DNA from 4 places in the Desulfitobacterium hafniense DCB-2 genome. Region 1 is predicted to be linked to each of the others. Evidence: riboswitches for the same ligand, from Rfam matches in the RefSeq annotation. Region 1 holds a riboswitch; each other region holds the start of a gene.

The links. Region 1 has a riboswitch for cobalamin ahead of DHAF_RS01830 (anaerobic ribonucleoside triphosphate reductase). Riboswitches for the same ligand answer to the same signal wherever they lie in the genome.
Positions count from the first base shown of each region.
Region 2: it holds a riboswitch for cobalamin, as region 1 does, so the genes downstream of both, DHAF_RS06495 (bifunctional cobalt-precorrin-7 (C(5))-methyltransferase/cobalt-precorrin-6B (C(15))-methyltransferase) here and DHAF_RS01830 (anaerobic ribonucleoside triphosphate reductase) in region 1, are expected to answer to the same signal.
Region 3: it holds a riboswitch for cobalamin, as region 1 does, so the genes downstream of both, cobT (nicotinate-nucleotide--dimethylbenzimidazole phosphoribosyltransferase) here and DHAF_RS01830 (anaerobic ribonucleoside triphosphate reductase) in region 1, are expected to answer to the same signal.
Region 4: it holds a riboswitch for cobalamin, as region 1 does, so the genes downstream of both, DHAF_RS19425 (AIR synthase related protein) here and DHAF_RS01830 (anaerobic ribonucleoside triphosphate reductase) in region 1, are expected to answer to the same signal.

Region 1 is NC_011830.1:384,588-392,078, forward strand. It holds gene DHAF_RS01810 (nucleotidyltransferase domain-containing protein) at 27-335, shown strand; gene DHAF_RS01815 (nucleotidyltransferase substrate binding protein) at 316-714, shown strand; gene DHAF_RS01820 (YjfB family protein) at 844-1,041, opposite strand; gene nrdG (anaerobic ribonucleoside-triphosphate reductase activating protein) at 1,143-1,655, opposite strand; gene DHAF_RS01830 (anaerobic ribonucleoside triphosphate reductase) at 1,655-4,024, opposite strand; cobalamin riboswitch at 4,173-4,356, opposite strand; gene carB (carbamoyl-phosphate synthase large subunit) at 4,570-7,491, opposite strand, start outside.
Region 2 is NC_011830.1:1,393,311-1,400,801, forward strand. It holds gene DHAF_RS06485 (glycosyltransferase family 8 protein) at 12-896, shown strand; gene cbiD (cobalt-precorrin-5B (C(1))-methyltransferase CbiD) at 925-2,088, shown strand; cobalamin riboswitch at 2,124-2,301, shown strand; gene DHAF_RS06495 (bifunctional cobalt-precorrin-7 (C(5))-methyltransferase/cobalt-precorrin-6B (C(15))-methyltransferase) at 2,312-3,652, shown strand; gene cobI (precorrin-2 C(20)-methyltransferase) at 3,750-4,493, shown strand; gene cobM (precorrin-4 C(11)-methyltransferase) at 4,881-5,696, shown strand; gene DHAF_RS06510 (cobalt-precorrin 5A hydrolase) at 5,693-6,832, shown strand; gene cobJ (precorrin-3B C(17)-methyltransferase) at 6,859-7,491, shown strand, end outside.
Region 3 is NC_011830.1:3,512,292-3,519,782, reverse strand. It holds gene lepB (signal peptidase I) at 1-420, shown strand, start outside; gene DHAF_RS16410 (aminotransferase-like domain-containing protein) at 482-1,642, shown strand; gene DHAF_RS16405 (hypothetical protein) at 1,645-1,827, shown strand; gene cobS (adenosylcobinamide-GDP ribazoletransferase) at 1,818-2,582, opposite strand; gene cobU (bifunctional adenosylcobinamide kinase/adenosylcobinamide-phosphate guanylyltransferase) at 2,575-3,189, opposite strand; gene cobT (nicotinate-nucleotide--dimethylbenzimidazole phosphoribosyltransferase) at 3,209-4,348, opposite strand; cobalamin riboswitch at 4,446-4,619, opposite strand; gene DHAF_RS16385 (ATP-binding protein) at 4,740-6,119, shown strand; gene DHAF_RS16380 (GerAB/ArcD/ProY family transporter) at 6,251-7,357, shown strand; gene DHAF_RS16375 (spore germination protein) at 7,347-7,491, shown strand, end outside.
Region 4 is NC_011830.1:4,120,384-4,127,874, forward strand. It holds gene DHAF_RS19405 (cobalamin B12-binding domain-containing protein) at 1-545, opposite strand, end outside; gene DHAF_RS19410 (energy-coupling factor transporter transmembrane component T family protein) at 774-1,586, opposite strand; gene DHAF_RS19415 (ABC transporter ATP-binding protein) at 1,577-3,358, opposite strand; gene DHAF_RS19420 (ECF transporter S component) at 3,371-3,883, opposite strand; gene DHAF_RS19425 (AIR synthase related protein) at 3,970-4,743, opposite strand; cobalamin riboswitch at 4,851-5,032, opposite strand; gene metK (methionine adenosyltransferase) at 5,200-6,390, opposite strand; gene coaBC (bifunctional phosphopantothenoylcysteine decarboxylase/phosphopantothenate--cysteine ligase CoaBC) at 6,396-7,491, opposite strand, start outside.

The DNA of each region.
Region 1 (7,491 bases):
CTCCTTTAGGGGATTATGTGTAGGGGATGGTTAACGTGAACTTAGACAAAAGACTAGTGGAGAGTATCCAAAACATTGGGCAAAAATATGCAGTTGAAAGAATTATTCTCTTCGGCTCCCGTGCCAGAGGAGATAATAAAGGGCTTAGTGATATTGATTTGGTCATTTTTCCACTGCCTGAATTCGATAAACGAGGAAGCCTTCTTAGTGAGTTCGATGACCTAAGAACCCTTTTGAAATTAGATATCTTATTCCACGATAAACATATGGATTCACGTTTGCTGGAAAATATCAAGAAAGAAGGTGTTACCCTCTATGAGCGAACCCTACACTAAGTTAGATAATTTTGAGAAAGCATATGCGCGACTCAAAGAGGGAAGTAACCGGTATGACGGAAATGATGATTTAATGAGAGATGGATTAATACAGCGTTTTGAGTTTACTTTCGAGTTAGCATGGAAAACTTTGCAGGCCGTCTTTGAGGACGAAGGGTTAATCGGTCTAAATTCTCCAAAGAGAATCTTACGAGAGGCCTTCGCCACTGAAGTCATTGGGAATGAGGAGTTATGGCTTTCCATGCTGGACGATAGGAATGCTACTGTTCATATTTACAACGAAATGACTGCAGTAAGGATTTGTCAAGATATAAAGGGAAAATATGTCCCTGCTTTTGGTGAATTAGTAGAACGAATTCGAGAACGGTTAAGTGAGTAGTTCGTCCACGGTGATACTATGAAATAGAATAAGCATTCGTAAGTACGAAAAGGCCCCTTGCCAGGGAAAATGAGTTCACCGGCAAGGGGTCTTTTTAGCTTATAGATAAGTGGGGGTATAAGGATATCCCTATACTAATACGTCAAGTTTACTGCCAAGATGAGGATTAACAGATGACTCCATCTCACCGGACATCCCCGCTGTCATAGCCAAGAGAGAATTCGTCTGCTCCTGAGAAGCATTCATAACCATCTTCATGACCGATAGCGACGCCTGCTGTTTGAGCTGAACCTGATTGGAAACGACGGATAAAGCGGCTATATCCATGGGCAATCCCTCCTCTGGATCTACTATAGCACAGCCTGGCGGTTTAGCCAAACCTTTTTCAATGAGCACAAGGGTCTTTTTCTTTGCGTTTCTTTGTGAATTTAAACCGAGGCCAGAACAACCTTACCCTGTCTCAAACTTTCCTGCACATCGATAACCCGCTGGTTCTCCGAACCCCTAAAGGGTAAGAGAAGGTTCCTTTCAGCCAATTGGAAAGGCCCGTCCACCAGGAGGTCCGTCTGTTCCAGCAAGAGAGCCCAGGCGGGGTTCTGTTCACTTGAGGCAGTGAGTTCTTCATAGGTATATCCTGAGTAAGTCATGACATGGAAGCCTCTCTGCCGGGCGGACTGTGCCAGCAAGGCAAAGCCGGCCGCCTGGGCAAAGGGTTCCCCGCCGCTTAAGGTGATGCCGTCTAGAAGAGGGTTCATGGCTAAACGCTGAAGAATTTCCGCGATGGCAACACTTTTTCCTCCTTCGTAAGCATGAGTCTCAGGATTATGGCAGCCGGGACAGTGGTGGGGACAGCCCTGGGCGAACACCACCAGGCGTATGCCCGGGCCATCCACAATGGACTCCCCGATGATTCCTGCGATCCGGATGCAGGAGTCCATCATTAAAGCGTCCCTTTCTCACCGATGGAGGAGTCAAGGCAATTCAGGTGTTTAATCCGATCCCGGACTTCGGCTTTTTTGGCGTCGTTAAAGCGATCCAAGGTTCCCACCAGATAGCCGGTGATACGGCGGATGCGCTCAAAGGGAGCAGTGCTTTCTTCGCGGCCGCAGCGGGGGCATTCGTTGCCGATGATTCCTGTATATCCGCAGACGGGATCCCGATCCACAGGATGATTGACAGCACCGAAGCCGATGCCGGATTCTTTCATGCAACGGACAATTTTCTCAAAAGCCTCCAAGTTTTGAGTGGGATCGCCATCAACCTCCACATAAGTGATATGGCCGGCGTTGGTCAGCTCATGGTAGGGGGCTTCAATCGTGATTTTGTGAAAGGCGCTGATCGGGAAGCTGACGGGGATATGGAAGCTGTTGGTGTAGTATTCTTTGTCTGTGATACCGGGGATGCTGCCGAAAAGCTCCCGGTCCATTTTGATGAAGCGGCCGGAGAGGCCCTCGGCAGGAGTGGCCAAGAGAGAGAAATTCAGCCCGTATTCCCGTCCTGCTTCATCCATGCGCCGGCGCAGTTGCTGAACAATCTCCAGTCCCAGCTCCCGTGCCTCTTCCGATTCCCCGTGATGCTGCCCGGTTAAGACCATAAGGCATTCAGCCAGTCCGATAAAGCCCATGGAAAGGGTGCCGTGCTTCAGCACTTCGCGAATTTCATCATCCCAGCCCAGTTGGTCGGAATCCAGCCAGATTCCCTGTCCCATCAGGAAGGGGAAGTTCTTGACTTTTTTACGGGCTTGAATTTCAAAACGTTCCAGGAGCTGATTGATAACCAGGTCGATTTTCTCATCCAGCATGGCGAAGAATTCGGTGCGGCTTTGGTGGCTTTTGATGGCAAGACGGGGGAGGTTAATGGTGGTGAAGCTGAGATTTCCCCGTCCAAAGATGGTTTCCCGGGAAGGGTCGTAAATATTGCCGATCACCCTGGTGCGGCAGCCCATGTAGGCAATTTCCGTCTCAGGCCTGCCGGGGACATAGTATTGCAGGTTAAAGGGAGCATCAATAAAGGAGAAGTTGGGGAAAAGTCTTTTGGCACTGACCCGGCAAGCCAGCTGGAATAAATCGTAGTTAGGATCACTGGGATTATAATTAACCCCTTCTTTCACTTTGAAGATATGGATAGGGAAGATGGGGGTTTCGCCGTTGCCCAGACCTGCTTCGGTGGCCAGGAGCAGGTTTTTGACCACCATACGGCCTTCCGGGGTGGTGTCCGTGCCGTAATTGAGGGAGCTGAAGGGAATTTGGGCTCCGGCACGGCTGTGCATGGTATTGAGGTTATGGACCAAAGCTTCCATAGCCTGATAGGTTTTTTTATCCGTCTCGGCAAGAGCTTTTTTGACGGCAAACTCCTGAGCTTTGCGGATGGTAGGCATGTCCAGCTTAAGATTAGGCAGGGTTTGAAGCAGTGCGGCTTCCTGCTCAAAATAATCCGGGTCAGAGGAAAGGGTAGGTGTATGCCCTTGGTTGGCAAGGGCTGAGAATACATCCTTGAGATGGGCTTCCAGCTCTTCCTGATCCACATCCTGATGGATTAAAAGCTCGCAGGCTTTAAGCAGGTTCTGTCTATAAAGCTTAATATAGGTTTTGGCTACTCCCGGCGCCATACCGTAATCAAAATTAGGAATGCTTTGGCCGCCGTGTTGATCGTTTTGGTTGGACTGAATAGCGATACAAGCCAAAGCACTGTAGCTCTGGATATCATTGGGTTCTCTTAAGAAGCCGTGGCCGGTCCCAAAGCCTTCTTTGAAAAGTTTAATAATATCGATCTGGCAGCAGGTAGTGGTGAGGGTGAGAAAATCCATATCATGGATGTGAATATCTCCTTCTTTGTGGGCTTTGGAGTGTTCGGGCTTTAAGACAAACATCTCATTAAACTGTTTAGCTCCTTCGGAGCCGTAGCGCAGCATGGTGCCCATGGCGGTATCTCCGTCAATGTTGGCATTTTCCCGCTTCATATCATTATCTTTGGCTTCTTTAAAAGTCAGCTCCTCATAGACCTTCATAAGCCGGGTATCCATTTCCCGGACACGGGTCCGTTCCGCCCGATAGAGAATGAATTCCTTGGCTGTGCGGGCGTGGCCTCTTTCGATCAGGATCTTTTCCACAGCATCCTGAATTTCTTCCACAGAGGGGACTTTTTTATGTAGGTTAACCTCAAGGTAGTTGACCACTTCTTCCGCAAGAAGGAGAGAGGATTGATAGTCCTTGCCTCCTGTGGCACTGGCTGCCTTAAAGATAGCGTTGGCTATTTTTTCAATGTTAAAAGGAGCTTCCCGTCCGTCGCGCTTGCGAATCTTAGTAATCAAATACAATCTACCTCTTTTCTCAATCTGATCTCTTATCATCGTTCAGGGACTCATGATGACATCCGAAACAAAAACTTCCCGACAGAGATGCCGAGAAGCTAAAAACAACATGCCGTTAGCAGCCCAACATACTCTATCCTCCGTAGAGTTGGTGGTATACACATAGGCAGGTCTTCTGACTTAGGATCATCTATACTTCTTACCTTCCCGAAACCCTTTCAGTGGTAATGCCAAGAAGTATATTTCCCTTACAGCGGCGGGACCGTGCCGGCCTCTAACCGGCTTCCCTTTTCAACTGTGGTTGTACAGTCACCTATGAGATTCCTTATTAATGAACCAGTCTCATTATACATCAAAATCTCGTTGAACACCATATATAGATGAAAGTTTATAAAAAAACACTATATATAGGGGTGTGCAACCGAAAACCAGTTGAGCTAAGACTGATAAAATCATATCTTAAAAGCAAGGGGACTGTCAACGATCTAAATCACATTATCTAATTACATGAGCCAAATTATATGATCTGAATTATATTACCGAAATTACATTATCTCACCATGATATTCCTGCAGGGATTTAACCACGGTTTTATTGGCTGCCGCCTCCTGAGATGCGGCAATTCCTTTGGCGCTGGCTAAGGCGGCCGGGGTGGTGGTGATATAAGGGATCTTATACTTAATGGCGGTCTTGCGGATGTAGGAATCATCTTTGAGGCTGCGTTTGCCGATGGGGGTGTTAATGACCAATTGGATCTCGCCGTTCATAATACCATCAGTGATATTGGGACGGCCTTCCTCAATTTTATGGATGAATTCGGCGTCAATGCTATGATCCTGAAGGAATTTCCGGGTCCCCTGAGTGGCTTTGATCTTAAAGCCCAGCTTGAGGAATTCCTGGGCGATTTCGATGACCCCTGAAGAGCGGTCCTGTTCGGCAATGCTCATAAGGACGGTTCCGCTGAAGGGCAGGGAGGAGTGGGTTGCTTCCTGAGCCTTGAAATAGGCCAGGCCGAAGGAATTGGCCATGCCCAAAACCTCTCCGGTGGAACGCATTTCCGGGCCGAGGACGGGATCTACTTCAGGGAATTTGTCAAAGGGGAAGACCGCTTCTTTGACGCCGTAATGGGAGATCTGAGCAGGCTTGAAGTTGGTTGCGATATCGTTCTTTTGCCCGGTATAATCAGCCAGTATCAACTCCGTGGCCAGCCTGGCCATGGGGGTGTTGCAGATTTTGGAGACCAGGGGTACGGTGCGGGAAGCTCTGGGATTGGCCTCTAAGACGTAGACCTTATCCTCGGCGATGGCGTACTGGATATTCATAAGCCCTACCACATGGAGTTCCTGGGCAATCCGCTGGGTATAATCGATAATGGTGCGCAAATGGCGGTCGGCAATGGTCAGGGGAGGAATGACGCAGGCACTGTCTCCGGAATGGATCCCCGCCAGCTCGATGTGCTCCATAACGGCAGGGACGAAGGCATGAGTACCGTCTGAGACGGCATCGGCTTCTGCTTCGATGGCATTCTCCAGGAATTTATCGATAAGAATGGGGCGTTCCGGGGTGATGTCCACGGCGGCGGCCACATATTCCCGCAGCTGTTCTTCATCAAAGACAATTTCCATGCCCCGGCCTCCCAGGACATAGGAGGGACGAACCATGACGGGATAACCGATCATCTCCGCCGCTGCCAAAGCTTCCTCCAGAGTGCTGGCCATACCTGCCTGGGGCATGGGGATAGCCAGTTTCTCCATCATTTTGCGGAACTGATCCCGATCCTCAGCCTGGTCGATGACTTCCGGTACGGTACCGAGAATTCTTACTCCCGCCTCCTGGAGCTGGGCGGCGATATTCAGGGGTGTCTGGCCTCCGAATTGGACGATGGCGCCGATGGGGCGTTCTTTTTCATAGATGCTTAAGACATCCTCCACAGTCAGGGGCTCGAAATATAGCTTATCCGAGGTGTCATAATCGGTGGATACGGTCTCGGGGTTGCAGTTGATCATGATGGTTTCATAGCCCAGGTTTTTTAAGGCAAAAGCGGCGTGAACGCAGCAGTAGTCAAATTCGATGCCCTGGCCGATGCGGTTGGGGCCGCCGCCCAGGATGAGGACCTTTTCCCTCTGGCTGGTGGTGACCTTGTCCGGGGCATTATAGGTGGAGTAATAATAGGAGGCGTTGTTTACCCCGCTTACAGGTACGGCATCCCAGGCCTGGGTCAACCCCAGCCCCAGGCGCTGCCGGCGGACTTGCGTCTCAGAAATACCTAAGAGCTGGGCCAGATAGCGGTCGGCAAAACCATCCTTTTTGGCTTGGATCAGGAGCTCGGCGGGGAGCTCCCGGCCTTGATACTCCAGGATCTTTTCTTCCAGGTCCACCAATTCCTTCATTTGTTCAATGAACCAGGTCTTGACATAGGTGATGGCGGCAAGCTCCGCCGGATCAGCCCCTTGGCGGAGGGCTTCGTACATCATAAAATGCCGTTCACTGGTAGGGGTTTTCAGCAGCTCCAGAAGCTCGGGGAGGGTCTTGGTGTTGAAATCTTTGGCAAAGCCTAAGCCGTAACGGCCTATTTCCAAACTGCGAATGGCTTTTTGGAAGGCTTCTTTATAGTTTTTGCCGATGCTCATGACTTCACCCACGGCCCGCATCTGGGTGCCCAGTTTGTCTTCCACACCCTTGAACTTTTCAAAGGCCCAGCGGGCGAACTTGATCACTACATAGTCACCCCAGGGAGTATATTTATCCAGGGTTCCCTCCCGCCAGTAGGGGATTTCATCCAGGGTCAGGCCGGCGGCCAGCAGGGAAGAGATCAGGGCAATGGGGAACCCGGTGGCTTTGGAAGCCAGGGCGGAGGAGCGGGAGGTACGGGGGTTGATCTCGATGATCACCACCCGGTCGGTTTTGGGATCATGGGCGAATTGGACATTGGTCCCACCGATGACTTCGATGGCTTCCACGATAGAGTAGGCGTATTTCTGAAGCCTTTCCTGAAGCTCCTGAGAGATGGTCAGCATGGGGGCGCTGCAGAAGGAATCCCCGGTATGGACGCCGATAGCGTCGATGTTTTCGATGAAGCAGACGGTGATCATTTGGTTTTTGGAGTCCCGGACCACTTCCAGCTCCAGCTCTTCCCAGCCCAGGACGGATTCTTCCACCAGAACCTGTCCGATCATGCTGGCGGAGATGCCCCGGTTCACGATGGTTTTTAATTCTTCCACATTGTAGACCAGGCCGCCCCCGGTGCCGCCCAGGGTGTAAGCAGGACGAATCACCACGGGATAGCCCAGCTCCTGAGCGATTTTCTCGGCTTCTTCCACAGTGTAAGCAGGGCTGCTTTTGGGCATATCGATACCCAGGCGTTCCATGGTCTCCTTGAAGGCGATGCGGTCTTCCCCCCGCTCGATGGCATCCAGCTGTACCCCGATGACTTTCACGCCATAGTGATCGAGAATTCCCGCTTTGGC
Region 2 (7,491 bases), 1.0 Mb from region 1:
GATAAATCAGCATGATCGATCAGGATAAGATCAATCAGCAAAGGGGTAAAACGATGAATATTTTAGTCACCCTGAACTCAAGTTATGTAAAACAGTTAATGGTTATGCTGACCTCTCTGCTTGACTCCAACCCAGGGGAGCAGTTTACGGTTTATGTAGCTCATTCCGCTATGTCCAAGGAGGACTTTGCACGTATCGATCAGGCCATTGATAGCTCACGATGTAAGGTTGAAGGAATTAAGCTGTCTGATGAAGGTTTGAGCAAGGCACCTATTACCAGCCGCTATCCCAAGGAAATGTATTACCGGATTTTTGCAGTGAATTATCTTCCCGATCACCTTGAACGAATTTTGTACCTGGATCCTGATCTTGTCGTCATCAATCCTCTAAAGGAGCTCTACACCATAGACTTCCAAGGAAACTTCTTCGCAGCAGCCTCCCATGTTAAGGAACTATTGAAAAAACTCAATCACGTCAGACTTAATATGGCTGAAGACAGCACCTATGTCAATTCGGGGGTGATGATGATGAACTTGTCCCTGCTGCGCCAGGAACAGGATGTTCATGAAGTCTACCAATATATTGAAGAATACAAGCACCGCTTATTCCTGCCTGACCAGGATGTTCTTAATGGGGTGTATAGTGATAGAACCCTGACTGTAGATGCGAAAATCTATAATCTCAGTGAGCGGTATTATGCCCTCTATAATCTGAACCCCAAGTACTGGGATGCTAAAATTGATCTGGATTGGGTCCGCAGCAATACAGCGATTATTCACTATTGCGGCCGCAACAAACCCTGGAAAGACAACTATATTGGGGATTTGAACGTTTTTTATAAAAACTATGAGCAAAAGGTTCGTGCCAAAATGAAGGATTTTGAAACTATGAGGTGAAATGATAGCATTATAGTTAAATACGATAATGGGTGGGGCGGCTGATATGAGGAAAAAGACGAAGGACAGGCATTCATGGAAAACGGGCTTTACTACGGGCAGTTGTGCAGCAGGGGCAGCAAAAGCTGCCTGCCTTTTGCTGAAAGGACTGCATCAGGGAACAGAGGTGGATATCCCGCTGCCTCAGGGCGAACGGCTTCAATTGCCTGTACATAGATGGGACAGGGCGGAAGATGTTGCTTGGGTAAGCATTATCAAAAATGCGGGAGATGATCCCGATGTCACCCATGGTTTGGAAGTGGTCGCCAGGGTGCAGCTCCTTTCTCAAAGAGGAGAAATCCTTATTCGCGGCGGGCGGGGCATCGGAGTTGTCACCAAAAAGGGTCTGCAGATTCCTCCGGGGGAAAGCGCTATCAATCCTGTTCCCCGGTCCATGATTCAGGCCGCGGTACGGGAGGTATTTCCCCAGGAAGAAATCCTGGTGGTGATCGAAGTGCCTGAAGGGGAACGGCTTGCTCTAAAGACCTTGAACCCCCGACTGGGAATTATGGGAGGGGTATCGATCTTAGGTACAACGGGTATCGTTCGGCCGATGTCGGAAGAAGCCTTTAAGAATTCGATCCTGCCTGAATTGGATCAAGCCGTCGCTTATGGACACAAAGCCATTGTTCTGACTCCCGGCAATTATGGCTTTAAGGTAGCCAGGGAGCAGCTCATGGTCCCTGAGGAAGCCATTATTCAGATGAGTAATTTTGTGGGCTTTTTGCTGGAAGAGGCTGCTTATCGCAAGATCGAAAAGGTGCTTCTCTTAGGTCATATTGGCAAACTCATTAAAGTGGCCGGGGGAATATTCCATACTCATACTCATGTTGCCGATGCCCGGATGGAGATCCTGGTGGCCCATGCCGCCCTGGCTGGTATGGATCAAAATTCCTTGCAGACCATCGCGGAGTTGCCGACAGTTGAAGGTGCTGCCGAGGAAATTCGCAGCAAGGGCTGGGGGAGCCTTTTATTTAAACTGGCTGAAAGGGCAAGCCACCGGGCTCAAGACCATGTACATGGGGAACTTCAGGTGGGAACTGCCTTTACTTTGCTTAACGGAGAGATCATCGCCTGGGATGATCCGGCTATGGAGATCGGCAAAGAATTTTGGCATTGGCCGCCGGTGGAGGAGGAATTTTGGCGAAAATAGAGAATAGTTTAGTAATTCGAATTAAGTTGTCTTAACAACCGAATAGTATTCAAGGTTCCTCTTTAGAGGAAGAAAAGGGAAGCCGGTGAAAATCCGGCGCGGTCCCGCCACTGTGAACCACGAGTGCCTCTTAAGGCCCACTGGGATGAGCCTGGGAAGGGAAGAGGCATAAAGACTGGAAGCCAGGAGACCTGCCTTGAACATTGCGCTACGTCCACGAGCGATGGATGATGTAGTGACGATTTCGGAAATACCGAAGGGAAGAACCAAAGAGCCGCTCAGGGCTCTTTTTTGTTTAGCTTGCTTTTTTATTGAGCTTAATCGAGGGGAAGGTGATGGGATGATTCAAATAGTGGGGATAGGCCCTGGTACGAGAGCATGGGTTCCCCAGGCTGTTGAAGCAATGGTCGCTCAGAGCGATGTTTTGGTAGGAGGGATACGAGCCCTGGAGCTGTTCCCGGATTTCCAGGGAGAGTCATACCGGGTCACTGGAAATCTGGCGGAAACTCGGCAAACCTTGCAGAAAGTATTGCAGCAGGGCAAAAAAGCCAGTGTCCTGGTTTCCGGTGATCCAGGTTTCTATAGTCTGCTTCCTTGGCTGAAAAGGGAGTTTCCTCAAGAAGAAATTCAAGTATTGCCGGGCCTCAGCTCCATTCAGCTGGCCTTTGCCCGGGCAGGGATACCCTGGCAGGATGCAGAGCTGCTTAGTGTCCATGGACGTCCGCTGAACTGCTTGCCTTTACATCTCAGCCGGCCAGTGGGGGTTCTTACTGGCGGTGAAAACTCACCCCGGAAGATCGCTGAGTATTATCGCACCTATGGCTGCAATCCGCGGATTTCACTTGGCAACGCCTTAACCTATGCGGAAGAGCGTTGGCTGAATACAGATGCTGATCAGCTCATGAATTCAGAAGAAGATTTCGCCAATGCGGTGATGATCCTCTATCCGGAAGAAGCGGAGCATAAGCCGGAACAATCTGTCCTCTCCCTGCCCAGGAGCTTTGGCATCAAGGATGAGGAGTTTATACGCGGTGATGTCCCCATGACCAAGACGGAGATTCGCGTTCAAGTTCTGGCTAAGGCGGGAATTATCCCCGCGAGCCGGGTCTTGGATGTGGGAGCCGGGACGGGAAGTATAAGCATTGAAGCTGCTCTTCTGGCTCATCGCGGCTGCGTTTATGCGGTGGAGGAAAATCCGGAGGCACAAGAGCTGATCCTGAAGAATCAGGAGAAATTCCGGGTAAGCAACCTGCGCTTGATTCGTGGCTCCGCACCGCTGGCTCTGCAGGAAATCCCGCCTGTGGATGTCTGCATTATTGGCGGAAGCCATGGACAGATTCGGGAGATTTTACACCAAGCCCCTCTGGTACCTGGGGGACGGGCAGTGGTGACTGCCGTAACTTTAGAGACATTGGCTCATGGTATGGAGGCCCTGAAAAGCTTGCAATACGAAGATGTTGATGTGGTTTCGATCCAAGCTGTGCGCTGGAAGGGCATTAAGGATATTCATCTTGCCCAGGCCCAAAATCCTGTATTTATACTCTCAGGAAGGAAAGGAAGCTAAGGTCTCCGCTCAAACACAGGAGCCAAGACCCCTGGCAAGGGAGCGGCACTGCAGAACTGCAAGCTGGTGGCAAGACGAGGAACTAAGGAGGAACAAAGTGAAGAAGGATAAGCATGAAGACAAAAACACAGTAACCACCCTGATCGGGGAAAAGGCCAAATTCTATGGGGTGGGCGTAGGGCCGGGGGACCCTAAGCTCATTACTTTACGGGCCGTGGAAATATTACAAGCTATTCAAGTTGTCGCCATACCCAAATCCAAGATGGAGCGGGAAAGTGTTGCCTGGGAAATTGCCCAGTCACACTGCCCCTCCGGAGTCAGCATTTTAGAGCTGGAAATGCCGATGACCGCCGACGAAAGCATACTCCAGGCTGCTTGGCAGAGTGCAGCGGAGAAGATTGAGGCGGAGCTCAGTCAAGGGCATTCTGTTGCCTTCCTTACCTTAGGTGATCCTTCCTTATACAGTACCTATAGTTATTTACTGACCATTCTAAGAGAGCGGCTTGAGCCGGACCAAATAGAGACCATCCCAGGGATCACGGCTATGGCGGCTGCCGCTGCCCGAGTGAATTGGCCTTTAGCCACAGGTGATGAGCCTCTGATTGTTTTGCCGGGGATTGAAGGTTTAGAGGAGTATGAGCACTACCCTAATCTCGTCTTAATGAAAGTATCGCGGAATCTGCCGGAGGTGCTGAATCATGTCCAAAGGACCGGGTCACAGGCGGTTTTAGCTACCCGGGTAGGTCAGGCGGGGGAAGAGATTCGTTTGCTTGATCCGGAGGAAGTGCTGGAAAAAGTGGACTATTTGAGTCTTGTGCTTTGCAGGAAGCCTCAATCGTGAGCGAGATAGTTTGAAAGATATTGTCTCCAGGATTTTGTTTTACATCGTTCGCTCAATGAGCTGCGCGGACAAAACTAACGCGAAAAGCCAGCCGCTCCGTCGGGACGCCGGCCAAATCGCTCCTGCTCAATGGCCGGTTGGAAACGTCCTGTTTCCAACCCGACTCCGCTGCAGTCTTTTTGCGAAGTTTTGTTTCCGCTCGCTTAAATTCGCTCTCTTTTGTAAAACAAAATCCTTGGGCAGTTTTTCAAGTATTTGTTCAAGAATCTTTTCAGGACTCAGCTCAAGACTCAGTTCAGGATTCGGCTCTGGACTCGGTTCAGGACTCGGCTCTGAAGGTGCGTTGTGCGTAAAGCTACGCGACTTGGACAAAATTTTGGATACAGAATGATAAAGAGAAGGACAGGAGTGAAAAGCTTGGCTGAGAATACTAATTCTGGCTTGGGTCAGGTTCTCTTTGTGGGAGCGGGTCCCGGGGATCCGGATTTAATCACATTAAAAGGCAAAAAGGCTCTTGAAGAAGCCCAGCGGGTCATCTATGCAGGTTCCCTGGTCAATCCGGATATACTGCAGCATTGCCGGGAGGGCATAGCCTTATTTGATAGTGCCGGGTTAACCTTGGAAGAGACTGTCGCTATCATGGCGGAAGGGGTCCAAAGAGGGGAAAAGGTCGTTCGCCTGCATACCGGAGATCCCAGTGTCTATGGAGCTATTCAGGAACAGATGCAATGCCTGGAAGAAAAGGGTATTGCTTACGGGGTGATTCCGGGAGTTAGCTCGGTGTTTGCCGCCGCCGCTGCGGTAAAAAAGGAGTTTACTCTGCCGGAGGTCAGCCAGACCCTGATTCTTACCCGGTTGGCGGGAAGAACCCCGGTGCCGGAAAAGGAAGATTTGGCATTACTGGCTCAACATCAGGCCAGCATGGCCATTTTTCTCAGTGTGCAGGATATAGGGGAAGTGGTGGCGACCCTAAGGAAAGGATATCCTCCCCATACACCTGTGGCTGTTGTGTATCGGGCCAGCTGGCCGGATCAGCACATCCTGGAGGGTACTTTGGAAACCATTGCCGATCAGGTAAAAGAGGCAGGAATCCGCAAACATGCCCAAATTCTTGTGGGAGACTTTCTCCGGGATCAAGGAACCCGTTCTAAGCTGTATGACCCGGAATTTACTCATGAATACCGGCAAGGACGTTCTACATGAAAACAGCCATTGTGGTGCTGAGGGACCAAGGCTTACAGACAGCCTGCCGGATTATCGGAAAGTGGCCTGAAGAGGAAGCGGTCTCCCTCTATCTGCACCGGCGCCTTCAGGGCCAGGAGCATGTTCAGGAAAGGGAAGAAGTGAAAGAAGCGCCCCCTGGCCTCCGCCCTCATTATTTTGACAAGCTGAATGACGTTCTGCCTAAACTATGGGAAAGTTCCTCCCTCCTGATTTTTATCATGGCTACGGGGATTGTCGTTCGCCATATTGCCCCTTTTCTGCAGGGGAAAGATCGGGATCCGGCCGTATTGGTGCTGGATGAAAAAGGCGAGTTTGCCATCTCCCTCTTATCCGGCCATTTAGGAGGAGCCAATGCCTGGGCGAAATCCGTAGCCCAGTGGATCAATGCTCGACCGGTGATCACCACGGCTACAGATGTTCAGGGGTTGACCGCACCTGATGAGTACGCCCGGCGTTTCGGCTGGTCAGTGGAACCTTTATCAGGTCTGAAGGAAGTCAATTCTTTGCTGCTGGAGCAGGGGTATCTCAAGGTCTGGACCGATTGTCTGCCGGAGGAACACCCTCTGCGTCAAGATCCTCATTACCATTTTCTTGAGGATGATGATCAAGAACATGCCCAGCTATGGATTACAGCGAAACAGGTGTCTGGAAATGAGGTGTTTGGGCATGAGGTGCCTGGGCCCGGGCAGCTCCAGGGAAAAAGCAGACCCCTGCATTTGCTGCCGAGGATTTTCGGTATCGGAATAGGGTGCCGCCGGGGAGTTAGCCGGGAGCAGGTGATGGAAGCCATTGCGGGAAGTCTCAGGCAAGTAGAGATATCCCCAAAGAGTATTCGGGGGCTATACAGCATTGAACTAAAAGCAGATGAAGCGGGAATTATCGAGGCAGCCCAAACTTTGGGTATACCTTTTCATACTTTTTCAGCTCAAGCAATCCAGAATATGAATGAGCAACGAGGGTTAAGGCCATCGGAATATGTCAAAGAGAAGATTGGAGTGGATGGTGTATGCGAAGCAGCGAGCTTACTGGGAACGAGTCAGGGAGAGTTGGTTCTTCCCAAGCAGAAATGGAACGGGGTCACGGTGGCCATCAGCAAGGCAAAATCTATGTGGTAGGGATTGGTCCCGGGGATGCGGAGCATATGACCCAACGGGCTCAGTCGGTATGGAATGAAGTGGATGTGGTTGCCGGGTACAAGACCTATATTGATTTGATTCGCCCCTGGCTGGCCGATAAAAAAGTGGTGGCCACCGGTATGCGCCAGGAGATTGATCGTTGCCGCGAAGTAGTGGAGATCGCTTTGGAGGGCCAGTCTATCGCCCTGGTCAGCAGTGGCGATGCAGGAGTCTATGGCATGGCGGGGATTCTGATCGAATGTCTGGAAGAAAAAGATGCTCTGGATATTTCTCTGGAGATTATCCCGGGAGTAAGTGCGGCCAATGCTGCCTCATCCCTGCTGGGAGCACCTTTGATGCACGATTTTGCGGTCATTAGTCTGAGTGATCTGCTCACGCCCTGGGAGGTTATCCAAAAACGGGTCAAGCTGGCCGCTGAAGGGGATTTTGTGATGGCCATTTATAATCCTAAGAGCAAAGGCCGTCAGGATCAGATTGAATGGGTTCGTCAGGCTGTACTTGACTATCGTGATCCCCAAACCCCTGTGGGAATTGTCAGAGAAGCGCTGCGTGGAGAGTCGCAAGTGATCATCACCACTCTGGCAGAGTTTACCCAATCCCCCATTGACATGTTGACTACGGTCGTCATCGGCAACTCA
Region 3 (7,491 bases), 2.2 Mb from region 1:
GTCCCGACCGGTTCCATGCTCCCTACTATCCAACTTCAGGATCGCTTAATCTTCGATAAGGTGTTTTACAAAAATAAACCCCTCCAGCGTGGGGATATCATTATGTTTACCGCTCCGGAGGGTTCGGGAGAGCATGATGATTTGGTGAAGCGGATCATCGGTTTGCCTGGGGACACTTTAGAGGTCAGAGAAGGCAAGGTCTGGATCAATGGTGAAGCCATCGAGGAACCTTATCTGAAAGAGGCTCCTGAATATGAATATGGACCTATCCAGATTCCTGAGGGAGCGTATCTTGTGTTTGGGGATAATCGCAACAACAGCAAGGACAGTCATGTCTGGGGGTTTGTTCCTGAAGAGAATATCGAAGGCAAGGTTCTGCTGCGTTATTGGCCTCTGGAACGCTGGGGCGCCCTTAAGTAAGAAATACTGATTCAGGTATATTACCTATTAAATTTAATCGTGGAGTGGAAAGGAGAAGCCAATGAAATACGCCAAATGGATGAAGAATGTAGGGGAAGGATTTATCGGGGAAATGCTCAGAGCAGCCCAAAACCCCGCGATGATATCTTTTGCCGGAGGATTGCCTGCCTTGGATCTTTTTCCTACCCAGGATTTACAGGCCGCCTTTCAAAAGGTTTTTGAAGAACAGGGGAATGCGGCCCTGCAATACGCACAGACCGCGGGATATCCGGAATTAAGGTCATGGGTTGCCTCTCAGCACCAACGCAGCCAAAGGCCGGCCCGAACTGCCGAGGTTATCATCACTACCGGAAGCCAGCAGGGATTGAGCTTATTGGCCCAAACTTTTTTGGATCCGGGAGATACGGTATTCCTGGAGACGCCCACCTATTTGGGGGCTATTCAGGCTTTTGAAGGATTTCGGGCTGATTTTCAGATGATTCCCTGTGATGAAGAAGGGATTCTTCCCGATGAGCTGGAGAAAGCTTTGGCTTTCACCACCCCTAAATTTCTTTACTTAATACCTAATTATCAAAACCCTTCAGGGAGAGTTATGGGGCTGGAGCGGAGAAAAGAGCTCCTTAAAGTGTCCCAGAAATACGGCCTGCTGCTTGTCGAGGATAATCCCTATGGAGAATTGCGCTATGAAGGAGAGCCCATCCCCCATCTGGCGGAATTAGGGGAAAATGTCATCTATCTGGGGACTTTTTCCAAGGTTTTGGCACCGGGGCTGCGCATCGGCTATGTGCTTGCCGACGAAGATATTATTATGCATCTGGAGCAGACCAAGGAAGGTGTGGACCTTCATAGCAATAACCTGACTCAGAGAGCCATCTATGAATATTTGCAAAAGGATCTTTTGCCGGATCATATACTGAAGCTGCGGGAAGTCTACAATGTTCGCCGTAAGGCCATGGTGGAGTCCATCCAGACCTATCTGGGAGACAGGGTGGAGATGAAGGTGCCGGCAGGCGGCCTGTTCCTCTGGGCCAAGCTCATGGGGGTGAACAATAGTTTTGACTATGTGCAAGATATGATTCGCCAAAATGTTCTTTATGTTCCCGGCGCTCTTTTCTACGCCGATGGCCGGGTGTCCAATGAAATGCGTCTCAACTATTCCTGTTCCACACCGGAGATTATCGAAGAGGGAATGAGGCGCTTGGCCCGGGGCTTGAATCAATAGGGTTGAAATATAAGCATGAAAAGGCTTTGCTGACCGTACTGAAAGCAAAAATGCCGTTGCACGAACTTTACAGTTCCTTGGGCAACGGCTTCTTTGTCGTCAGAGCAGATTGTCTGCTGTCCGGCTGCCTGGCTCCCTGGGCGGCACAGCTCAAATTCGTAAGCGATTCCGAATTTCAGGGGTAAAGCAATGGGAAGGCCCCTAAAAGAAAGAGCAGTTCGGAAAGTTCAATGCTGGCACCATAGAGATCCCCGGTTAACCCTCCGAGGAGGCGGGAGACCTTGCGGGTGAACAAGAGGATGAAGAGGGTGGCCAGAATAAAGCCGGCAATCCCCGGCCATTGCAACACCCAATAGGTGAGGAAAAGGAGCAGCAGCCCCTCCCCCAGGAATAGCCACCGGGTTTGGCGGGAGGTTTCATGAAATCCCTGGCCAAATCCCTGGGCCCGGGCATAGGGGAAATAATGAACCCCAATCAGAAAAATCCAGCGGGAGAGGATGGGCATGAAAAGAACCAGGTAAGGAACTAAAGGGGAAGAGAGGGCGAGGAGCCCGGCCAAAAGACTGAATTTGAGCAGCAGGTATACCATGGCGCTCAACGCACCGAAAGCTCCCACATGGCTGTCTTTCATAATCTCCAGCATGCGTTCAGGTGTCCGCGCTGAAAGCAAGCCGTCCATACTATCCATCAAGCCATCAAGGTGAATTCCCCCGGTGAGAATAAGTTCCAGGGCAAGCAGCAAGGCAGCCGTAACCAGGGGCGGGTAGTGAGGAAGGAGCAGGGTTAAGGCCAACCATAAGGCTCCGCCCAGAATCAGGCCCACCAAAGGATAATAATGCTGACTTTGGGTGAATTCTTCCGAGGTCACCTGCTCCGGCTGAGGGAGTGGTATTCGGGTCAGGAAGGTCAGGGCGATCCATAATTTGCGCATGCTAGGCATCCTCTCGCCGCAAGGAATCCAGTAAGGCCTGACCGGCAGCTTTGATCTCCGTCGGATAGCCGGCGACCACGGAATAGACCTGCTGGGCGCTCTGTCCCAGGATCTGGTTGGCCCTGCCGGCCAGATCCCGGTAAATCCTGGAAAGGGGATTATCCGGGACGATACCATCTCCCACTTCATTGGTGACCATAATCACCTGAGGGGTAATATCCCGGGCTATACGGGCGACAATGCGGACCTGTTCGAGAATCTTCTGCTCCAGCCTATGGAGGGCCCGGGTATACTCCTGCTCAGTCAGATGATCTTCTGCTGGATAGTGGGCAAGGAGGAGATTGGTCAGCCACAGGGTTACACAATCCACCAAAAGGACCCCTTTGTTCTGAGCATGGCGTTCCAACACAGAGGAGAGGGCAAGGGGTTCTTCCACTAAGCCCCAATGGGCAGGGCGCTGGTCCTGATGTTTTTTGACACGCAAAGCCATTTCTTCATCATAGACCTGGGCCGTGGCGATGTAGGTGACAGGCAGGCCGGGATGAGCGGCCAGGAGCTCGGCAAAGCGGCTTTTGCCACTGCGGGCTCCACCGGTTATGAGCACAAAATCTGACATAATTACCTCCGGTGATTGCTTAGTTTTTACCGCTGACTCCTGCGGATTCAAAAGTAGCCATCTCGTTGAGAATGCGGATGGAGGCATCCAGAAGATGGAAAGCGATAGCGGCTCCGGTTCCCTCTCCCAAGCGGAAATCCAGATGCATGATGGGTTTTAGCTCCAGTTGTTCCAGGGCGGCTCGATGGCCGATCTCCGCAGAAGAATGGGAGGGAATCAGGAAGAAGCGGGCCGTAGGGCAGATGCGGACAGCGATGAGAGCAGCGGCAGTGGAGATGACCCCATCTAAAAGGATGGGGACACGGGAATAGGCTGCGGTCAGAATTGCCCCGGCCAGGGCACCGATCTCCAAGCCCCCTATTTTGCTGAGGATATCCACTCCATCCTTAGGATCGGGCTGATTGATGGCGATAGAACGGGCGATGACGTTTTGCTTGCGGATGAGTCCTTCATCATCCAGACCGGTGCCCCTTCCGGTAACCTCCTGGGGCGGCAAACCTGTCAAGAGAGAAATAATGGCTGTACTGGGGGTGGTATTGCCGATGCCCACTTCCCCTGTGGCCAGGACATTCACTCCGGAATCGATAGCCTGGCGGGCGATTTTAGCTCCGGTCAGCAGGGAGAGCAGAGCTTCTTTACGGCTCATAGCCGGTCCCTGGGCCATGTTATGGGTTCCGTTCATGATGCGGTGAGCCATAAGCTCGGGCGGATCCAGCGGGAAAGCCATGCCCACATCGGTGCAGATCACTTCGGCGCCGGCATGACGGGCCAGGACATTGATCCCTGCCCCGCCGCCCAGGAAATTATAGAACATTTGCGGGGTTACTTCCTGAGGGAAGGCACTGACCCCTTCCGCCACCACGCCGTGGTCTCCGGCCATGACGAGAATGGCCTTTTTTTGTACTTCCGGCCAAGGCTGACCTTGAATCCCGCCCAATTGTTTGGCGAGGGCTTCCAGGACTCCTAAACTGCCTTGGGGTTTGGTTAAGGAATCTAAACGGGTTTGTACAGCGGCCATGACCTGTTCGTCAAGACCGTGTATTCCCTGGATAAGATGGTCTAAGGCGGTTTCACATTCCTCCAGGGAAGCGTCACTCAGGTTTTCCTGTCTTAAGAAGTCATCCACTAGCTTGTCCTGTTCTAATTCGGTTTTACTCATCTGTATTCCTCTCCTTTAAAAAAAATAAAGTCCCGCCACTTCATAAGTGGTCGGGACTTTGCCTTCGTCGCCGCTGCTTTCCATAGCACCCATGGAAAGGCTTTCTTCATTCCTGGCAGGTCTCCTGGCTTGGATTCAAACGCCGCTACCCCTTCCCGGTCTGGCCGGTGGTTATGGTTCAGGCTCATCCTACACAGTGGTGGGTCCGCACCGGAATCGCACCGGTTTCCCTATTCTCCCCTTGGGGGCACCAAAGAATGGACTTTTTTTAACTAATTATAGAATAGCAAAGAAGAAGATTTTGTCAACCCTTTACTTAAAGAATTGCAGGATTTAAGATAGTACTAAGAATTGTACTAGAACACAAGAAGAAAACAAGGATGTGCATAATGTGAATAGGACGAAAATTACCCGGTTATCCCTTCTTTTTGACGGAATGGTTGTTTTCCGAGGCATCATAGGGGATCCGGTGGCAGTTTCTTTCCAAAAACTGCTCCAGGGGATAGGGAGCAGGGAGTTTGATCTGATGGCAATTTATAAAGATTATCATCATTTCTGCTCCTTGGCGACTCAGGCTCATTGGCCTGATTATCTTTGGGAGCGTATGCTTCAGGATGACAATGAGCTGGCCAGGCAAACGGCTCAACAGGGAAAGGACCGGGTTCCCGCCGGGCTGCGCCGACTGGCCGGGCGGGAGCTGCTCTATTTGCGGGAGCTTGCCGGGCTGAAGGCGGAAGATATTAAAGGGGCTGTCAAGGCACGGTGTGCAGAGCAAGGGGCGGAAGAACCGGGCCTCTGGCTGGAGGAACCATTGAGCCCGGAAAGCTGGCCTGGTTGGCTGAGTCTTCCGGATATGGATAGGGAAAAAGAAACTTATGCAAAAGAAGAGAATCGGGCTGAAAACTATCTCCTTTCCTCTCAGAAAAAGTTGAAGCAGAGTCTGCTTCGGGGAAGGTCAGAGGAAATGGTGGATGCGCTGCTTGCTTATTATCAAACCATGGGTACCGGATTGTTCGGCCGGTGCATGGCTCTCAAATGGCGGGGCCGTGCGGAAAGGCTGGAAGGGGTACACCCTGAGCCCATGCGCATCAGCAAGTTGATTAATCAGGAACGGGAGCAGGGAATCATCCTCCAGAATACGGAATTTTTCCTGAAAGGCCTTCCGGCTAATAATGTGATTCTCTATGGCAACCGTGGGACTGGGAAATCTTCCTTGGTGAAAGCTTTAGTGCAGGAATATGGTGAACAGGGACTGCGCCTGGTGGAATTATCGAAAACAGACTTGCATGACTACCCCAAGATTATTCGGCTCCTGGCCAAGCAGCCTTTGAAGTTCATTCTGTTTATTGACGATCTTTCTTTTGAAGACACGGAAAGTGATTATAAGAATCTGAAGACCCTGCTGGAGGGAGGGCTGGAAGGGAAGCCCCAAAACGTGCTGATCTATGCCACCTCCAACCGGCGTCATTTGATCAGAGAAACCTTCGGCGAACGGCAAGTCGAGGAAGTCCACCGGCGGGACAACATGGAGGAAAAATTGTCCTTATCCGACCGCTTCGGCATTACGGTCACCTTCCCCACACCGGACCAGGAAGGCTATCTGAAGATTGTGGAGGAGTTAGCAACTCAGGAAGGGCTGACACTTCCCAAGGAGGAGTTAAGACAGCAGGCGCTGCGCTGGGTGATGAATCATAATGCCCGCTCAGGGAGAACCGCCCGTCAGTTTGTGGATTTTCTGGTGGCCAGGGAAGGGTTGGCCGCTCAGCAATAGTTTTGGATAGCCGGCTTAGGGGGCCGGCTTTTTTCTTGCGCCCAAGCCCCCGCCTCTTGGAAAATGTATAGTATAAGGCTGAGCGTTCATCCTAATACTAACTTATCCGTAATGATGAAAGTGTGAAATTCATGAATATAAAAATCTCAAGCCGTCAATCCTTTTGTACTTATTTCGTGATTGTTTCCCTATCTATAGGCATGCCCAATCTGATCATAAGAGATTTGGAGCAGGATTTTTGGCAGGCCCTCCTGGTGGCTATAGTTATAGAAACAATGCTGGGTTTTTTCTTATATAAAATGGGGAGGACCTATGCCAATCAGACGATTTTTCAATACAGTGAGAAAATCCTCGGCAAAATCTTAGGCAAGATAAGCGTTGGCATGTTCAGCCTTTACTTTATTAGTGTAGCCATCACCCTTACCCAAAGTCTTATGGAATTCTTTGGTTCGATGGCGATGCCGGAAACTCCGCGCTACGTTTTTGCCATTTTGCTCTTGCTGGTGAGCACCTATGCCTGCAGTGCCGGGCTGGAGGTGATTATGCGGCTTTCTGAGATTGTCGCCCCCTTTGTGCTGGGCTCCTTTCTCTTTATCATGCTGTTTAATATTGGGAATATGGAGTTTGATAATTTGCGGCCCATGTTCCAGCACAGCCTGGGGGAGATTCTGAGAGGAGCTATGCTTCCCACTGCTTGGTTCGGGATCTGTATTATTATGGGCGTTTTAATGGCTTACCATAATAATCCTAAAGTTATGTACAAGATAAAGCTTATGGGTGTGGGCCTGGGCATTCTGACGATCACCACCTCCATGTTTTTTGTCATTACGGTGATTGGCGTAGAAATGGGCTCCAGGCAATTGTATTCCGTCTATATTCTCGCCCGCCTGGTTGATGTAGGGGATTTTATCCAAAGAATGGAGGCGTTTCAGATCGTATCCTGGACGGCGGGATCTTTTTTGATTCTGGCTTTGTTTCACTATGCCGGCGTGGAAGGCTTAAAACATATTTTTCCGAAAAAATCCCGCATGTTTTTGGGGATCAGCATTGCCGTTATTGTATTTGTCGTTTCTGTCTTTGTTACGCCCACCGCCATTGATCGCTCGACATTTTTGAAAAACATCCTTGGCGTCTATGGTTTAGTTGTCGAAATATGTGGAGTTTCCCTCCTTTTTATCATTTACGTCATAAAACAAAAATTCAAGGCAGTAAAAAAGAGGTCTTCTAATGAGCAATAAGCACGGATCCAACATATCCCCCAACCTTGAAGAGAATCGAAGGCGTTTCATTAATAGTTTCAAAAATTCTGTGGATCTTTTGTTTCGTGAATTACGATTTGGCAAGACGAACAAAGGCTTTTTGGTCTATCTTG
Region 4 (7,491 bases), 1.5 Mb from region 1:
GGGTTGCCGCCGATGATGACCTTCACCTGATCCCGCAGGCCCGCCGCTGCCAAAGCGTCAACGGTTGCTTTCATGGAATCAATGGCCAGGGTAAGAACTCCGCTCATCCCCAGTATTTCTGCTTTCACCTCTTTTACCTTGTCCACAAAAACCCCAGGCTCCACATCGATGCCCAGATCATGGACGACAAAACCTGCCGCCTCCACCATACTGGCAAAGATGTTTTTGCCAGTATGGTGCATATCCCCCTGGACCGTGCCGACAACGATGCTGCCCACCTTGCTGTTGCTGTCTCCGCCAATCACAGGTTTCAAAAGATCAAATGCCTCGCTTAAAAGTTCACCGGCGAAAATAAGGTCACCAACATAGTACTCCTTTTTTTCATAAAAGTCTCCGACGATGCTCATCCCTTTTTGACAAGCTGCAACCACTTGGTTGGCCTCCGCCATACTGGGCTTGGAGGCAACAAATTCCTCCAGTAAGCTTACTACTTGTCCTTCGTCCAGATCCCCAATGGCCTGTGTCAATGCATTTAAATCCAGCATCCTTTTCACTCCCTTAATGTTTTTAATAACCGGAAAGTTACATATACCTGTATATACAGCTTGGGGCAAAATAAAAGATGTTCTATGTTTTTATATTAACACGCCAGAACTATTTGTCAATATCAAATATTCAATCAATTTCTACTATTTTTGCGCTTATTTTTACTTAGGGCTGGCGCTTACCCTGGCACTCACTATCCTTAGCAAGCTGTTTATACTCATGAGGATTCATAACACCCCTAAGTTTAACCCGACCCGCAAATACAGCCCGCCGCCTAAGCATAGCAAAAGAGCCCCTAGAATCCAGTAATCCATTGCCGTCGAAGGGTGTTCATGGCTTGGGGTTATCGAGGAGCTATATCCGTAACCGCGGTTCAGCATACCTTTTGCTAAGTCCTCGGCAATCAAAATAGCATTTACAAATAAAGGGACCATAATCGCAAGATAGGTTTTGAGCCGCCCTATACTGCTTTGATCATTGATCCTGACACCCCGGGCCCTTTGCGCTTCGATAATAAGCAATCTTTTTTTATCCAGTGTGGGGATAAAGCGCAAGGCTGTCGTGATCATAAAGGTTATTTCCGCCGGCACCCTAAGCCGATTCAAAAACTCCATGAACTCATCCAGGGGGGTCGTTAAGGTTAGCAGAGAGGACCCCAATACCATAATAAGCAGGCGGCAGATGTAATTAATCCCCGTTAAAAAGCCTCCCACGGACAAGGCAAGCCGCCCCTCATTGGCTGCGGAGAAAAGAATAACCTGACTTATTTCGCTCTGAAATCTTTCCTGAGGGTAAGTTATGCCGGTAAAAAGAAGCAGAAAGAGACAGATGGGCATTAAAGGCCGGATCATCTGCCAGACTTTCTGCACAGGGATTTTGCTTTGCAGTGCTAATATTAGGATGCCGAGTAAACAACTTAAATTGTAGAGAGGATTTTGAAACAAAAAACCCCAGATAACAGCCACTAGAAAACCACATATTTTGGTACGGATATGGAGACGGTGCAGCAGAGAGTCCCCTGGCAAGTAGTCTATAAACAAGGTTTCCTTTCCCCCTCCTCAATGAGCTGGAACAATGCCTGCCTGAATTCCTCAGCCGATTGGGCAGAATAGCCCAAATCCTGCAGTCTTTGATTTAAGACGCATAATTGGGGAGGAAGGACTGCCGCCTGCCGGAGCATGGATTCATCAGCAAAAGCCTCCCAGGGAGGGGCATCGATCATCACCTGACCCTCCCGCAAAATGATCACCCGTTCGGCATAGTCGGCAACACTGTCCATATCATGGCTGATCATCAGAATGGTGGTCCCCTTTCTATGGAGCTGCTGAAGCAGCTTCATAATTTTCTCCACCCCCACCCAATCGAGACCTGTCGTCGGTTCATCAATGACGAGAATTTCCGGGGTAAGGGCTAAAACGGAAGCCACGGCGATGAACTGCCTTTCCCCTTTACTTAGAGTGTAGGGATGAACCTGACGATAGTTTTCCAGCCCGGTTAAGGCCAAGGCCTGGGTGATCCTCTCTGCAATCTCCGTCCTGGTAAAGCCGGCGTTCTTCAGGCCAAACTCCAGCTCCTTCTCTACCGAGACGGAAAAGATCTGGTGATCAGGGTTCTGGAACACATAGCCGACAGTTTTGGCTAACTGGGCCGTGTCAACATCTTTAGTATTCAGGCCCTTGACGATAACTTCCCCCTCGGTGGGCTTAAGCAAGCCATTGATGTGTTTGGCTAAAGTGGTTTTTCCGGCTCCATTGGAGCCTGCCAAAGCCACAAATTCTCCCTTTTCAATGGTCAGATCAATCCCCTGTACGCCTATTTGTCCCGATTCAAATCGGTGCACAAGCTGCGTAATTTGAATCAAGGCTGAATTCAGTGAGCTCTTCTCTGCTTCCTTTTCTTGATGGACTTTGCCTCTTGCCGGCGGCTCACTCGGCGGGACCACTCTGTTTTGTAGGCTGGGCCGCCCTATTAAATTGCGGATCAGGGATTCCGCCTCGGCAACATCCAAAGGAATGTCCTGGCCTTCAATCCATCCTCTTTGCCAAAAACTCCAGCCTAATAAGCTGACTGGCAAGGGCTTGATCCCGAATTCCTGCAAAAGAGGGATATTGCGGAAAAGCTGTTCCGGTATCCCTTGCCAGGCAACTTTCCCGTGCTTAAGTACGATAACTTCGTGGGCTCTATGCAGAATTTCTTCACTGGAGTGCTCGACGACAAGAATCGTCCGCTCTTTTTCACGACAGAGATCATCCAAGGTGCGATAGACCTGGAACCGTCCTTCCGGATCCAGTTCAGAAGCCGGTTCATCCATGACCAATAGTTCCGGTTCCAGGGCCAGCACTCCGGCGATCACCAGCCGTTGTTTTTCCCCGCCGGACAGCTCCGCTGTAGAGCGCTGATCATAGCCATTCAGCCGGACTTTGGCCAAGGCCTGGGCAACCCTTCGGTGAATTTCCTGCAGGGGTACACCGAAATTACGAGGGCCAAAAGCCACATCCTCCCCCACTGTTCGCCCGACGATCTGACTTTCTGCATCCTGAAGTACAAGCCCTACTTGCTTAGCCAGGTCCTGCACCCGGACCTCACGTGTCTCTTCCCCCCCAATCCTGACCTCTCCCTGCAGCTCTCCTTGCAGAAACTGGGGAATCAAACCATTCAGACACAAGCTTAAGGTTGTTTTACCTGCTCCCGTGGGACCCATCAAAGCGATGAATTTTCCTTTGGCCACTGCCAGGCTGACTTGTTTTAAACTCTCCTCTTCAGCTCTTGGATAACGATAAGAAACATCTCTTAATTCAATCACTGTCTCCACCCCAGCACTCCTCTAGATCAACCGGCTTCCTTTAAGCGCTTTATAGGCTAAGGCCGATACGGCAACATTTAAGACCGACCCTAATAACAGAAAGGGCATTAACCCTAAGACTGCACCCATACCACCGATGGGGAATACGGAAAAGGCCGCCACCACACCATTGAGGAGGGAGGTAATAATCACGGCAGGAATCAAACCGATTTTCTTATTGACCAGGCGATAAATCAAGGCAAAGACAGCCATTTCTATGGCGATCACCAAATGCATAGGAATTCCCAGGGGAAAACCGACCACCGCCGAGGTGAGCAGATGACCTATGGCAATAACAATACAGCCTTCTATGCTGCCAAAAGCCAAAGCGCTGAAAAAACCCGGAGCAGAATCCAGGGCCACTGTCCCCAGCGGGCTGGGAATTTTAATCAAGGCACCTACCGCACTCAAGGCAAGAAAGACTGCCATGATGGCAATCCGTCGGATATTCTGAGCTGATTTGGGAATCGTTGTTTTCTTTGCAGGTTCAATCATTGTTATTCTCTCCTTCATTTCATTTCATTTTTTCTTTTCATTTAACTTGATAACCTGAATCTTTCCGCTAACCTTTCTCTTGGATTCTAATCTTCATTTTCTGTTAGGAGACCTCCACCTCCATCCTCCTCCAGCCTGCCGATTTTATGGATGGGTAGCTTGCCGAAATCCCCTAATTCAATATCCTCAGCGGCCGTAAAAATGAGACAAGTTGAAGGCCCTGCCGATTTATTGATATCAAGTCTGCATTGGGAATCTTCTCCAAATCGGGCACCGACAGCTTGGGCAAGGGCTTCGGCTTCACCCCGTATCCCTTGGGAGCCTACGGGAATAATGTCATACACCCCAGGAATATTAAGCAATTGAATAAGATGTATCCCCTGCAGAATATCCGGATCTTCCGGGTCAGCCGCCTCAGTTCCCACTTTGGGGAGCCCCAGACAAAACAGGCTGTTGCCCGGCCTGGCTCTGCCAATGCGAAGTTTATCCTGATCGCAAAGCCCTATGACCGTGATGCCTAAGCCGGTTTGTTCTGTGGGCATATTCTTTTCCGTGCTGACGGCCGCAGGCAGGGAGAGCAGGTTCATAGCCTTCAGCTCTTCTCTCACCCCCTTCATTATTTCTTCCCCTGCGGGCAGGGGCTCATTGGCAATGGCAATGCTGAGCATCTGGGGAACCGCTCCCACCGCCAGCACTTCCAACAAAGCGACCCGGGCCGTCATCCTGCCGGTTACCCTCCAGGGAACTTTGACTGCATCCAGCTCTTTCTCACCAATAGCACCGCATGAATCGCAGGCTGCGACAAGATATTGAGCATCATTCAGGGCAACCACCTCAACATCTCTTCCCTGATATCCCAAGGCCCTCAACTCTCCTCTCCAATAATTTTTATAAAAATAAAAAGTCCATAGCCACCTCGCTTCTCCTTGCAGACAAAGCAAAATGACCATGAACTTTACCAAACTTCATGTGTCCCCGGATCCAGGCAGGTCTCCTGACTTCGAGTCATTGTCTCCTTGCTGCCTTCCCAGTTACCCAGTGGCATTCAGCGCTGAGACTCCTCTTTACAGTGGCGGGTCCGTCCGGGAATTGCACCCGGTTCCCTATTCTCCCTTCTTGGCGAAGGGCACCTGAAATCCTTAAATTGTTAAGACCTACTAAATTCAGTTTAGCCAAAACCAGAATAATGTCAAGTCAAAAATTCGTCCTATTGCCAAAGTAAGGGGGTGTTCTATCTTCTAAACCAATCAGGCCGGAGGATTGTTCCTATTGAAACAATCCTCCGGCCTGATCCATCTGCTTTTGAAATTTATAATTTATAGGCCTGCTTGCTCCCGCAGGGCAGCGGCTTTATCGGTCTTTTCCCATGGCAGGTCCAGATCAGTGCGGCCAAAGTGTCCGTAAGCAGCCGTTTGGCGGTAGATGGGACGGCGCAGATTCAGAGTCTTAATGATCCCTGCCGGACGGAGGTCAAAATTATTTTTGACCAGTTCGCCGATTTTTTCCTCGTCAATTTTGGCGGTTCCGAAGGTTTCCACCAGGACGGATACGGGCTGGGCTACCCCGATGGCATAAGCCAGCTGGATTTCACAGCGCTCAGCTAAACCGGCAGCCACCACGTTTTTAGCTACATAACGGGCGGCATAGGCGGCGGAACGGTCCACCTTTGTGGGGTCCTTACCGGAGAAGGCTCCTCCGCCATGGCGGGCCATCCCGCCATAAGTATCGACGATAATCTTGCGACCGGTTAAGCCGGCATCCCCTTGGGGACCGCCGATGACAAAACGGCCTGTGGGGTTAATAAAATAACGGGTGCTCTCATCCAGCAATTCCGATGGGACCACGGGAAATACCACATGCTCCAGGAGATCCCGGCGAATCCGCTCCTGAGTTGCTTCCGGATGATGCTGAGTGGAGATCACGATGGTATCGATACGGACAGGGCGATTATCCTCATACTCTACCGTCACCTGAGTCTTGCCGTCGGGACGGAGGTAATCCAGGATATCCGACTTGCGGACTTCACTGAGGCGGCGGGCCAGACGGTGGGCCAGATCAATGGCCAGGGGCATATAGCTTTCCGTTTCGTTGGTGGCGTAGCCGAACATCATCCCTTGGTCGCCGGCGCCAATGGCTTCGATTTCTTCCTCGCTCATCTCCCCGTTTTTAGCTTCCAGAGCTCTATCCACTCCCAAAGCAATGTCGGCGGATTGCTCCCCGATGGAGGTGAGCACGGCACAGGTATCGGCATCAAAGCCATATTTGGCCCGGGTATAGCCGATTTCACGGATGGTTTGTCTTACTGTGCTGGGAATATCCACATAACAATTAGTCGTAATTTCACCGCTGACTAACACCAGGCCGGTGGTCACCGAGGTCTCACAAGCGACCCGGGCATTGGGATCTTTAGCGAAGATAGCATCTAAGATGGCATCGGAAATCTGGTCGCAGATTTTATCGGGATGTCCTTCTGTGACCGATTCGGAGGTAAACAGTTTTTTTGCCAATGAAGTCACTCCTTTTCACTAAGGCGCTCAGCAATCTCCTGAACCAGCCGCCGAGCTACGTCTAATTTGTTCATTTGGGGCAGATCGATTTTCTTCCCATCCGGGAAAAGCAGGCTCACGATATTCGTAGGGCTGCCAAATCCCGCTCCGGGCTGGGTTACGTCATTGGCCACCAGCATATCGACATTTTTGCGCTGCATCTTGGCTTGAGCATGCTCATAAAGGTTTTCCGTCTCAGCGGCGAACCCCACCAGAAACTGGTTTTCTTTCTTCCTGCCGCATTCCGCCAGGATATCGGGATTGGGCACAAGTTCCAGAGCAAGATTTGTCCCAGCTTTTTTGATTTTCTGCTCAGCACTGACCGCGGGCCGGTAATCGGCAACTGCTGCGGCTTTGACCACAATATCCATCCGGGCAAATTCGCCCATGACCGCAGCATGCATTTCCTGAGCTGTCATAATATTGATTCGCCTTACTCCCGGCGGGGTGGGCAGTTCATTGGGCGCAGAGACAAGGATTGTTTCCGCACCGGCCTCCCTTAAGGCTTCAGCCACGGCAAAGCCCATCCTGCCTGAAGAACGGTTGCCGAGATAGCGGACCGGGTCAAGGGGTTCCTGGGTTCCCCCGGCAGTGACCAAGGCTTTCTTGCCCGCCAACACTCCTGAGGCGGCAAAAAAACTCTGCAAAGCCTCCACAAGTTCCTGAGGCTCACTCATACGACCGTCGCCATCGGTGCCGCAGGCCTGAAAGCCGGCAGCCGGTCCCAGAATGCGTACGGAACGTTCCCGGAGCCGCTTCAGGTTCTCCTGGGTGGCTGGATGATGATACATATGATGATTCATGGCCGGAGCCACAAAGATAGGGGCCTGCGTGGCCAGCAGGACAGTGGAGAGAAAATCGTCGGCAAGGCCCACGGTCATTTTGGCCAATAGATTAGCCGTAGCCGGGGCAACCAATACGGCATCGACGGCTTCCGCCAGGGCGATATGCTCAACATTCCACACCTTAGGCTCCTCGAACATGTCCACATAGACCGGGTTAGCCGAAAGAGTCCTCAGGGTTAAGGGGGCAATAAATTCAGTGGCCCCCTTAGTCATCGCC